Regions from separate parts of the Vibrio ziniensis genome, predicted to be linked through region 2. Evidence: predicted binding sites of a transcription regulator. Region 2 holds the regulator's gene; each other region holds the start of a gene.
What was found. Region 2 encodes PurR, which represses purine synthesis genes. Its sites were predicted from a motif close to TNANGNAAACGTTTNCNTNA; they were not measured.
Positions count from the first base shown of each region.

Region 1: a site for PurR is predicted at 2,083-2,102, ahead of glyA (serine hydroxymethyltransferase). Genes of this name have one in related genera too.
Region 3: a site for PurR is predicted at 2,672-2,691, ahead of G5S32_RS05815 (phosphoribosylaminoimidazolesuccinocarboxamide synthase). Genes of this name have one in related genera too.

Region 1 covers NZ_CP049331.1:846,329-850,618, reverse strand. Annotated here, with positions in the region: gene lipA (lipoyl synthase) at 1-259, shown strand, start outside; gene G5S32_RS03865 (hypothetical protein) at 365-694, shown strand; gene glyA (serine hydroxymethyltransferase) at 778-2,028, opposite strand; gene G5S32_RS03855 (YitT family protein) at 2,376-2,975, shown strand; gene vexH (vibriobactin export RND transporter permease subunit VexH) at 3,046-4,290, opposite strand, start outside.
Region 2 covers NZ_CP049331.1:1,940,784-1,945,073, reverse strand. Annotated here, with positions in the region: gene G5S32_RS08875 (TfoX/Sxy family DNA transformation protein) at 265-852, opposite strand; cyclic di-GMP riboswitch class I at 966-1,064, opposite strand; gene purR (HTH-type transcriptional repressor PurR) at 1,236-2,243, opposite strand; gene torD (molecular chaperone TorD) at 2,524-3,171, opposite strand; gene elyC (envelope biogenesis factor ElyC) at 3,330-4,148, opposite strand; gene cmoM (tRNA uridine 5-oxyacetic acid(34) methyltransferase CmoM) at 4,238-4,290, shown strand, end outside.
Region 3 covers NZ_CP049331.1:1,268,945-1,273,234, forward strand. Annotated here, with positions in the region: partial or broken gene G5S32_RS05805 (helicase-related protein) at 1-750, shown strand, start outside; gene G5S32_RS05810 (transporter) at 953-1,327, shown strand; gene G5S32_RS05815 (phosphoribosylaminoimidazolesuccinocarboxamide synthase) at 1,417-2,520, opposite strand; gene G5S32_RS05820 (hypothetical protein) at 2,842-3,261, opposite strand; gene G5S32_RS05825 (GGDEF domain-containing protein) at 3,757-4,290, shown strand, end outside.

The sequences.
Region 1 (4,290 bases), 1.1 Mb from region 2:
GGGCCTTGGTGAGACCAAAGAAGAGATCATCGAAGTTATGAAAGACCTGCGTGATCACGGTGTGACTATGCTGACTCTAGGCCAATACCTAGCACCGAGTCGTCACCATTTACCAGTAGAACGCTATGTTCCACCAGCAGAGTTTGATGAACTAAAAGAAGTGGCTCTTGAGCTTGGCTTTACTCATGCTGCTTGTGGCCCATTTGTTCGTTCTTCTTACCATGCAGATATGCAAGCTCAAGGTTTAGAAGTTAAATAATAGAATAACTGGCTAAATGCGATAAAGGCGATATGTATCTTAAAAGGCATATCGCCTTTTTTATGGCTATAGTTAATCCATACAAATCGCAGAAGGACATTGATAATGGAGAACTCAGCCAAGTTTGCTTTCGTACTAGTGGCTGCAATAGCAGCCGGTTGCTCTTCCAATACACAAACTGACAATTATCGTGAAGCTTCTTTTGAACTTTGTAATACTGAAGTGGACGTTTATTCTGTGGGCGATGACGGACAAGTGCGTATCGTCTGCTCCGATGGTTCGAAGTTTGCCCTAGCAAGTGAAGACACTTTAGAAGTGATGCGTGAAATTAATATCGAATACTGCGACGGTGAAGGCTTAGGTAAGTTTACTGAAAGCAACAAATACTACATGTTCAAATGTAAGTCCGGCACGTTAATCAGTATGGCGAAGTAGAATCCATCATTGTTCTCTAGAGACGGAATAAGCAATCTAAAAAAAAGGCCTGCATTGCAGGCCTCTTAAGTATCATGTAACGATTATGCGTAAACAGGTAGACGCTTACAGATATCAAGCACTTTTTGTTTCGTTGCTTCGATAACCGCTTCATCGTTGATGTTGTCTAGAACATCACACATCCAGTTAGCTAATGCTTTTGCATCTTCTTCACCGAAACCACGACGAGTGATTGCTGGAGTACCAACACGGATACCAGAAGTTACGAATGGGCTACGAGGATCGTTTGGCACTGAGTTTTTGTTTACAGTGATGTTTGCTGCACCAAGTGCTGCATCGGCTTCTTTACCCGTGATGTCTTTGTCGATTAGATCAACAAGGAACAGGTGGTTTTCAGTACCGTTAGATACGATTTTGTAACCACGCTCTTGGAATTGAGCAACCATTACTTTCGCGTTCTTCACAACACGTTGTTGGTAAGCTTTGAATTCAGGTTCCATAGCTTCTTTGAACGCTACCGCTTTACCAGCGATAACATGCATTAGAGGACCGCCTTGGCCGCCAGGGAATACTGCTGAGTTCAGCTTCTTGTACATCTCCTCGCCAGCGTTTGAAAGAATCAAACCGCCACGTGGGCCAGCTAGAGTTTTATGCGTTGTTGTTGTTACAACGTGTGCGTGTGGGATTGGTGTTGGATATACGCCAGCAGCAACCAGACCAGCAACGTGTGCCATATCAACAAACAAGTAAGCATCTACTTTGTCAGCGATTTCGCGCATGCGTTTCCAATCAACGATTTGAGAGTAAGCTGAGAAACCACCGATGATCATCTTAGGCTTGTGCTCTAGAGCAAGTGCTTCCATCTCGTCGTAGTTGATTTGACCCGCTTCATCGATACCGTAAGGAATCACATTGTAGTGTTTACCAGAGAAGTTTACTGGTGAACCGTGAGTCAAGTGACCACCGTGTGCTAGGCTCATACCTAGAACAGTATCACCTGGATTTAAAAGAGCCATGTACACTGCGCTGTTTGCTTGTGAGCCAGAGTGAGGCTGAACGTTAGCATATTCACAACCAAATAGTTGGCATGCACGATCGATTGCTAGAGCTTCCGCTTTATCCACGTACTCACAACCGCCGTAGTAACGCTTGCCAGGGTAACCTTCAGCGTATTTGTTTGTTAGCTGAGAACCTTGAGCTTCCATTACACGCGGACTGGTGTAGTTTTCTGAAGCGATAAGTTCGATGTGCTCTTCTTGACGAAGAGTTTCTTCCTGAATGGCAGCGTATAGCTCCGGATCATAATCAGCGATGTTCATATCACGCTTAAGCATCTGTATCTCCTGACTCAGATTTGACTGAAAGTAGCAAAAAACCACACAACGACCAAAAGCAAACGTTTTCGTCACCGTAATATGGCGCGCATTCTACATAATTTGATTTATATCATAAAGCCCAAATTACAGAATTTATCATGCAGTTTTTTCATGTTGATTAACAATACTGCTCATCTTTAAAGCTTTTAAGATGAGTGTCTACATTTTCTTTACACAGTGTAAATTTGGAATTACATAGGTTTACCCTAATTTTTGTTCGCTAGCTACCGAAAAGATCGGGTTTTAATTAGTATCCACTTATTCTTTACCAATTACTTATTTTTTAGCAATTAATGGCATCTCAAATGGAAACACATTCACGGAAGGAAGACTGGGTAGCGATCTTCACTGGCACATTTATCGTGTCTCAAGGTTTATTTTTTCTCAAAGCCGCAAACCTGATCACCGGTGGAACTGCGGGATTGGCACTTCTTTTAACTCACATATTCCCTTGGAGCTTCGGTACACTGTACTTCTTCGTTAACGTGCCGTTCTATCTGCTCGCTTGGAAACGCTTCGGTGTGAAATTCTCTGTAAACACAGCAATCTCTTGTGGCTTGGTCTCTGTTTTTACCGATCACCTTTCGAACTTCATTGCCATAGAACATATTGATGCCGCTTACTGTGCTTTGGCTGGCGGCTTGTTAACTGGCTTAGGTATGTTGATTCTATTCCGCCACCGCTCAAGCTTGGGTGGTTTTAACGTGCTATGCCTGTTCATACAAGACAAATTCGGTATTTCAGTTGGTAAGACACAGTTAGTTTTAGACTGCATTATTGTTTTCGCATCTCTATTCTACTTAACACCATCGGTCATCATGTTCTCTATAGCTGGTGCTGTAGTACTAAATATCGTGCTTGCCATGAACCACAAGCCGTCTCGCTATTCGGTCAAATATATCTAATTTGACAGAAACTCATTAAAGAAAGCCCGCTAACTCAGCGGGCTTTTTAATACATGGAAATAGGGTCTAGCTAGTGCGTTGTGCGACCTTTATTGTCATGCCCCAACTCTTTGTTGAGCTCTGCTTCAACATGCCCTGGAGCTTGTGTCTTAGCCGAAATTAAGCGGTACATAGCTGGAATAACGAACAAGGTAACCACGGTGGCAAATGCCATACCAAAGAAAATCACCGTACCCACCGCAACACGGCTCTCATAACCCGCACCTGTAGAAACAATAAGCGGGATAGAGCCTGCCAGTGTAGTGAATGCCGTCATCAGAATTGGACGCAGGCGACGCGCTGAGGCATCAACAATCGCTTTTTCAAACTCAACACCTCGGTCACGTAACTGGTTAGCAAACTCAACGATTAAGATGCCGTTTTTCGTTACCATACCAATCAACATCACCATACCGATTTGGCTGTAAACATTCATTCCCTGCCCCATAATCAACAGGCCAAGGAAACCACCGAATACGCCCATAGGTACCGTAAACATAATAACCATTGGGTTGATGAAGCTTTCAAACTGAGCAGCAAGAACTAAGTACGCAACTAATAGTGCCAAAGCGAAGACCGCCGCAACGCTCGACTGGTTCTCTTTGAAATCTTTTGACTCACCTGAATAGCTAACCGAGATATCACTAGGCAACATTTCTAACGCTTTTTGATCCATATAATCTAAAGCCTGACCTAATGTTGCACCGTCAGCCAAGTTTGCTGTAATCGTAATGGCTTTTTGTTTGTTGTAGTGAGACAAACGAATCGCCGAGGCAACTTCCTCAATCTTAGTCACAGTATCCAGAGTAACCAGATCACCATTTCCGGTACGCATATAGATCTGACTTAAATCAGATGCGTTATTGAAGCTGTTCTCATCACCACGCAGATAAACGTCGTATTCTTCACCACGCTCAACGAAGGTCGTCACAGCTTTACCACCTAACATCACTTCAAGCGTATCGGAGATATCTTGAACACTGATGTTAAGTTCTGCAGCTCTTTGTCTATCAACCGTCACAACTAATTCAGGTGTTTTCTCTGAGTAGTTGATATCGACACCCGTCATCAGACCTGAATTCGCTGCTTCAGCCTCTAGTTTCTCCGACCACTCTTTCAGCTCTGTATAATCCGAGCCACCAAGCACAAACTGAACTGGCTCGTTAGAACCACCACGGAAACCCGGCATAAATGGAATAACACGTACATCTGGAATACCAGTTAGTGCTTTTCTCACTTCACCCAGAGCTTTTTGAGCGGTGATACTGCGTTCATT
Region 2 (4,290 bases):
TGATCAGACTGAGCATCGGTAGAACAGCGAATAGGCGTCAAACGCAAACGCGCATTCATTCGTCCCTGAAGCTCCTCCGATCCATCCATGGCTCGGAGGGTTTGCTTATCGACGCCTATTCACTGATCAGGAAATTATCCAGAATGGTATCATGTATAGAGAATAGGAAAGGCAGAGCCGACTTTAAATTTCATTTTGGTTTTGATTATTCATAAAAAAGCACCCTATGAAGAGTGCTTTGTATCTTTAAGTCGAATATAGAAACTAGAGTTTCTGCATTAATTCATCGCGGCGAGACTGGGGAATGACAGACCAATGCTTACCTTCAATTGCACCTTCTAAAGCCCATAAAAGCTCAATACCAACAGTTGTGGCATGAGTCTCTTGCACGGCTCTAAACGCAGCCACTGCGCCTTTCTGTTGCAGCATGTCAACAGAATCGATTCCTGCTTTTTTGAGCATACGTTCTGTAGCAAGACGCATATTAGGAAGATCTTTAAGTCGGTCTGGTTTCGCTTTAGCTTGAGTCTCGCGTTCTTGTTTCGCGACATCTAAGGCTTGCTTTGCTTTTTCAATAATTAGATGCGGGGTATCCCACACATTTTCAGGTAAGGCAAAGTATTTAGTCACAACAGGAAAACCACGTTTTTTATAAACGTAAGGTTCATAGCCTTGTTGTTGGAAATTCTTTGAGGAGTGATCATCCGCACGAATGTGTAGTCGGTCATTAACGACCAGAGCAAACATCGTGTCATCGATGAAAATGCCAAACCCTCCGAACATAGAACGCGATTTTACGCTTCCTAGTTGCTCAAAAAGTCGCATTGAGTCTTTTAGTACTGGTTTATCCATGCTGTTAGTCTCGGTGTATTAATAAATACGCCACCAAATTCAGGTCCGAGAGAATAGCAAAAGAATACATTGAGCATGTCAATCAAGCGTCAACTCATGTATACCTTTTTGCCATCGGCAACCCCGCTACCTACCAATTATGAACTAACATGGATTGGTTTAGGCCGGAGGCTTTGCGTCCCACCCTTTCAGATGGTTTGCCCTGTGCGTGACATTACTTTCAAAATAATAAACAAAACTTTGAATAAGCATCACATTTATGTGAACTAAATGTGACGTTGATCAAAGTTTGAATATTGGGTTTGCGAGCTTATTACTGTTTTAATATTTGTGAGATGAATTTCACTGGCTCTTATTGAACGGTACTTAAATAGAGTAACTAATTATTTTGTAAGGTCTTTTACTGTATCACGCTCTACAATTTCTGGATGCATTTCGAAGATTCGACGTTCATGCTCTTTATCTTTGATTCGTTCTAACAAAATCTCAAATGCGTTTTTGCCCACACGACGTTTTGGTTGATGAATCGTGGTTAGGGGCGGAGAGAAGTACTCTGCAAGTTCAATGTTATCGTATCCGATTACCGAAATGTCATCGGGTACACGAACACCTTTTTGTTGTAAACGTGACATTAACCCTAGTGCCATTGTATCGTTGAAACAGAACACAGCGGTCGGCATTTTATCCATTGCGATAATTTTATCTGCAGCTAGTACTGCTGTATCACACTCGAAGTTGCCTTCAAGAATCCAGTTATCATTCACTGTCAAGTTCGCCTCTGCCATAGCGCGACGGAACCCCGCAATTCGTTCCTGACAAGCGAGTTTATGTAAGTGTCCACTTAAGCAAGCAATGTCTTTATGACCTCTGTCGATAAGGTATTTAGTCGCTAAATAGCCCCCTAATTCAGAGTTATCAATGATTTTGTCAGCAGTAGAAGCTTCTGGACCCCAATCCATGATGACTTTTGGAATGTCCGAATGACTTTCAAGCATCTCTGACAGTTCTTGTGTTAGGTCGGAGCACATGACTAAAATGCCATCCACTCGCTTCTCAGCCAGCATTCGGATGTAATCTCTTTGTTTCTCGTAGATGCCACCTGTGTTACACAGAATCAGTGTGTAACCCTGACGGTAACAGTAGCTTTCTACACCGTCGATGACTTCAGAAAAGAATAGATTGGTTGATTGAGTAACTAACATACCAATGGTGCGGGTAGTATTGCATTTCAAGCTACGTGCTACGGCACTTGGTGCGTAGTTTAGCTCTTTTACTGCTTCGAGAACTTTTTCTTGAGTTGCTTCAGCAACAAAGCGAGTTTTATTAATTACGTGTGATACGGTTGTGGTTGATACGCCAGCTAAGCGAGCAACATCTTTAATCGTAGCCATATATTTGTCCTGTTTTGACTGCTGATTTCGCTAAATTTTTTATTAGGTAAACAACCCACATTACTGGCCGGATTCAGCAGCGGCGAAGTTTATAAAGCTTCTAGCCTAAAGTCGTTAAAACACAAAAACCGCTTCGATATAGCGGTTTGAGTTTTAAATAATGATTCATCTTTTATGGTATTGAGTTTAAACCGCAAATGGTTAGCTAGCAACGACAAATCAATAGCGCAAACTTAACTGTAGTCACAATTCATGCCCTTTGTTGAACCAACGATGAGTTTCAATTGCCTGTAAGATAGTTTAAATCAAGCTCTAAAAAAGCGACCAATAATACTGAAATTGATGAATAAAATCCCAATTTATCCTTGCTCGCACAATCAAAAGAAAAATCAGGTATCCAGTTCAATAGATGATGACGAATATAGTCCGCTTGGAACTTTAGGGCCTGTTCCATACGGGCTTCTTTCTCAAGTTCGTTAGAGCGAATAATGAGGTGTCCGAGAAAGTCTAATTCGATAGCGAGATGATCATATGATTCATTTGTCTGCTCTTGAACATGTACGCCATTTTGCTCCATTAACTCAGCAATTGCTTGTGCTGGAGTTTTATTATTCATTTTTGATTTATCAATATAAAGAGATGCGTACGGGAGAGCCGAATTCCCATCACATTTTAGAAATAGGTTATAGAAGCTATTAGCAATTTGCACTTGTGCATCTTCATGTTTGAGAAGTTGCTTGAGAGTTGCGCATAGTTTGTGAGTGGAGACTGCTAAATGGTCGTTTTCACTAAGTCCTGCGAGAAAATTGTAAATTTCGGGGGATGAGTAATGTGACAAGTCTTGTGAACTGAGTTCGCAAGCAAACAAACCTGAAAGCCACCAATAGATTTCAGCTCGTTTTTCGTTAAAGGCTTTAATTTCTTTCATTACTTAGCTCCGTACTTTTCTTTATCTAAGTCTAAGCAATAATTACGCTCTGTACGAAATTTGCGAACTAAAGTATGCAGATCGAAGACCTTTGTTGAGCGAAGGTTGGCGAAAAAAGACCCGCATAAAGCGGGTCTTCATATCATCTTTGCAAGGAGCTACTTATCTTGTGTTAGTTTGCCATCAGAGCCAGCAACATAATCGCGCATCTTTTGCCAAAGCTGACCAAGGCTCTCGTACCAAAAGCGCTCGGTTTGCTCCAAATAGCGTGCTTGAGGCGTGTATTTATCCCAGGGTTGAGTAATGTTAGCTTGAGCTAAAAAGTTGGTTGGCGCTGGAATCGGGTTTAATCCTGCGGAATTAAATTCTTTAATTGCTCTTTCCATATGGCTGGCGGAAGTCACTAGTACCAACTTTTTGCTTTGTACGAATGCAGCAGCTTGTCTTGCCTCTTCCCAAGTATCTTTTGCTGTTTCTAACAACACGATGTCAGACTTTGCTACACCGAGTGCTAATGCGACTCGTGCTAACATACGAGCATGACTAAACTCGCTGCCACCAGCATAACCTGAAAGAATCAATTTGGATCCTGGGTACATCCTAGCAATACGTATTCCTTCCGTTAAACGCATTAATGCTGCTCGTGATAGTTCAGAAGTTGGTGGTATATAGCCATCGACAACATGTCCATTACCTAAAACCATCACGTAATCAATGTTTCTTTCGACAGGAAGAAACGCGGGGTATTGGCGCTCTAAAGGCATCAACAAACTTGTTGATATGGGTTGAAACGAAATAAGAAAAAGACTGGTTAGAGAAAACAGAACGATGAGGCTGCCAGTTTTACGTTTGGCAGTAAACATAATCAGCATTAAGCCAATAAATCCCACAATCAGCAGTGCTGGTAAGGGCATTAAAAAGGATGAAACAATTTTTTTCAGCTCAAACATAAACAAAATAGTCCGAAAAAACAGCACTTGACAATAAAAAGGGTGAAACCCTCTTTATTCCTGCTATTCCTATGACAAAATAGCAGCACGAATTCGCTATGATAACCCAAGCCGCTGTGACAGAAGATCGTAATTTCGACGATATTGCCCACAAATTTGTAAAAAATAT
Region 3 (4,290 bases), 670 kb from region 2:
AATGGGCAAATGGAAGTTCTTATTGGACGCAATAGTCGATTTGCAGACAAAGCAGAAGCAGCAATAGTTCTTGACCAACATAGTCTGCCAGGCCGCGGAGTGAAACAAACACTCACATTAGCAACAGTAACTATGCCAATTTCGTTTGAAATGATTGAGGCGTTAGACCTTGGGCTTTGGAAACAGATGGAAACTAATGTTGCTGACGGTTTGTTAATGTCTGAGCAACAACTTGTATACGCTGGGCGTGTGATTAAGTCCAGAAACGTAGAAGCCAGCGGTGAGTATGCGCTTCAATCAATGATAGAAGCGGTAAAAAAAGGCGAGTGTTTCCCTGATTTCGCTAAGCAGCGTAGCGAAGATATTGAACTGTGGAAAATCTATGTTGAATTAGGTTTAGATGAACGTGCTAACGAGCATCAGGATCTCACCTTTGATGTTTGGTTTGAGCAGCAGCTGAGATCATTAGGTATTAGCTCGCTTGAAGAATTAGAAATGTTCACTGGCGAAGATTTCCCTTTCGACGGTATCCCTTATTGGCAAAAAGAAGAGTTCTCAGAGTTATACCCCCTAGCAATTACCCTAAATGATATTCAACTACAGGTTGAGTATCACGTGAAACGAAAACTGGTCTACGTGGTTTATCAAAGTGGCTTGCGCAGAGGTGATCCCAAGCGCTGGGAGCTACCTCGTTGGTCCGGTTTTCGGGTGCAGTATCGTAAAGCGAGCAGAGTCGTTGATGTTCGATAATTATGTTTGATTCCTGAAATATTAATCATTCAGGCATAGGTTGTTGATCGCTATAGTGACTTTTTGTTACTAGTTTGGTTTTTATATATCAGTGCCATTGAAAATAAGGGTATAAAAGAACGTTTTTTTATATCGTATTGCTATAAAGTTAGGGTTGTCTAATATTGAGAACACTGTGTTGCCAATTATGTCGGGGGACAGAATGGATAAACAACGAATTTGCGCAGTGTTTGACTACACCACATTTTTAGGAACCTCAAGTTCTAAGAAGTGGACTTTCTCTGAAGCGCTTAAATCGTTTACTCCGGTTTTTGGTATGGTGTGGAACGAAGCAGTTAAAGACAGCAAAACGCCAGAAGAAAGGCTTTGGGAAAACGCATTAAAACGTTTATCAAGTAATCACAGCGATGAATCGAATCTCATTGATCTTGTGAAGTTGGCTAAGCGTGAAGGAATTGAGGAAATAAAGCTTGTTATGCCTTATGCGTTGGATGAGCAGCAGATTGAGCATATTCAAGCTGGCTGTGATGTTCATATTAAAGTGGGCAAACAAGATGAGTTTATAATCACGTTATAACAAATTATTCAGGAATAAAAAGGGCACTTAACTAAATCGTTTCCTATAGAAACAAATAGTTAAGTGCCCTTTTTTACAATATAAAACGATTAATCAATTAGACCATATTGTGCATCAAGGATCTGGATAATCTCTTGTTTTGGATTATCACTTAGCTCGATTTTGTGGCCAACAATCTTTTCAGCAATACCCAAGTAAGTACGAGAAATGTCCATTAGTGCATCTAAAGGTAATGCATTATCGCGAGCAAGAGCTTCGCGTTCAGGCATACGATCTTTGTTTAATAGAATATCTGGATCAGGGAAATAGTTTAGTAGGAACTGGCGAAAACCTTCTTTCGAGTTTTCAACAATATTGCCTTGTAAGTACTGAGCTTCATCCCAAATACGCGATGAATCAGGTGTACCTACTTCGTCCATGTAGATCAACTTTTCCGAGCCGTTGGCATCAGTCACGTAGCCAAATTCAAATTTAGTATCAACGAAAATCTGCCCAATCTCTTTTAGTGCTTGGCTTATAACGCCAAAGCCGTCTTTCAGCAGCTTTTCATATAGAGCAATATCTTCAGCTTTGCTGAAGTTGAATGCCGCGAAGTTATCTTCAATATTCTTGCGGGTAATGTTTACATCATCAGCTTCAGGAACACCTGGAATACCTTTCAGAATACCTTTAGTTGAAGGTGTCATGAGTAGATCTGGAAGTGCTTTGTCTTTTTGTAGACCTTCAGGTAGCTCAATACCGCAGAACTCGCGTTCACCTTTTGCATACGCACGCCACATTGAACCTGTGATGTATTGACGACAAATGGCTTCGATCTTAATTGGTTTCGCTTTTTGAACAATCCAAACAAACGGATGAGGGATGTCTAGAATGTGACTATCAGCAAGTCCGTTGTCTTTAAACAGTTTGAACCAATGGTTAGAGATAGCATTGAGTGCTGCGCCTTTGCCCGGAACGCCTGCAATACCACCTTCCGCGTGCCAAATACAATCGAATGCAGAGATGCGATCGCTAATCACCATGATCGCAAGTGGGGCATCTTCAGCCACGTCATAACCTTTTTCTTGAATAAGGCGACGGCTGTCTTCTTCAGTTAGCCAGTATACAGAACGAACTTTTCCGCTATGGACAGGCTGGTGGGTACGAATTGGGAGATCGTCGTTGACGGCAAGAACTTGGTCAGCAAGGCTCATGGAGACATTCCTATCTTATTTCAAACGTCATATACCCTTCCTCTTAAACACGGTTGTGCAAATTGTTTGGGTATAGAAAGAAGATATCTAAGCACAGTGAGATATCAATTACTGCGCGCATCATACCAGAACTAATTTATGTCGCCAGATAAAAAGCAAACGTTTGCTTAAATATCTTTTTGTGGGTTGAGATTACGCAAAAAACAGCTTGCAGGAAATATCGGCAAAATAAAAGTCGGATGTAGAGTCAGCAGGGGAGGCGTAGTTATAACAAGGGTAGAAAAGCCCTCTGTAACAGAGGGCAAAAGACAGTGATAGATATCAGTGAAATTGGGGTGCAGTTGGTTCTAAGAAAAACACTTCGCAGTTATGTTCAGTTGCCAGTTGTTTCAATAGTTTTTGGCTAACAAAATCGATATTGCCAGAAGCGACAACTGCGCTTGCGTTGCCCGATTGAATCGCTTTCATCACGATGGTGATTTCCGACTGTGATTGCGACGGTTTCATATGAATAATTCTACTGCAATGTATTTGATGTGCTGCCAATTCATTGTATTGAGGGCGAGGGCATTCACCCGTAAACAATATCCATTGTTTATACTGAGAAAGCCTTGAAAGGCGAGTAAGCATATCTGCGCTTTTCGCTGCCGAATATGAATGGTTAAACGCCGGATTTCCAAAACGAGTTACGTTGGTTTCAACACCGAATGATTTGTTTACTGGCAATTCATGATTTAGCATAACACTGTCCCTTTATACATGCTGTATGTGTATACAGTAGTATCAAACCGAATACTGATCAAGAAATAATTACGATTTTTGTGGGAAATTTGAGCTAATAGTCACGTGTCTTTATTTAACTGATTGTAATTAAATGTTTTTTATCAGTGTGCGTGAGACAGGTTTAAGTGAGAAATGTGTTATGGTTGTACAGTGGTAGATTAAAAAATGTTGGGGTATGAGGTGTATATACAGTAGTGGTATCGGGTTGTTCAATCTAATCAATAAATTCACATATAGAACATTCATTTGTTCTATATTCCGTACAGTTCCATTACTCAGATTCATCAAAATTTAGAGAATATTCCTACGACGGCCTCTATAGGCTGCTTTAGCCTGTTTAATTTAAAATCGTTACTGTTACCAATTATTTCAAAGTAGCGAATGCCAAAATTCCAAAGCTTTCTTCATATAAAACATTTTTTCTATCTTCTGGCTTGCCTGGTAGGTAATGCTTTGGCTGCAAATCAACAAACATTTAGTGTCGGTATTATTGCGGAAGAGGCCGTTACAGCCGCTATTTTGAAAAAAGCAGCTCAAGATTTGTCTGTCAACTTTGAACTTGTCTATTTGTCCGGACACGCTGAAAAATTAGAAGCGACATTAGCAAGAGACATCGACTTTGCGACTGGTATTACATACACCGAAGAGCGTGCCAAAAAGCTTATTTTTTCTGCGTCTACGAACGTGGAATACACTTATCTCTTTACGCTAGGAAAAGGGAATTTTAAGGATGTGTCTTCGATTGCTGTACCTTATGGAACGATATTCGCTAAGTTGATGCTCGATATCAACCCTAAGCTTGAGGTAATTGAATACCAGACAATCTCTGAAGCCAAAGAACTACTGGAAAGTAGCAAAGTGGAAGGTATTGTTGATACTGCTGCTCAGCTAAGATTTATGGCATTAGCAGGTATACATTCTCAACTCCTTAACTATCAATTTCCGTTAAAGCCGGTATCGATTGTTACGGCGAAGCCTGAAAATACC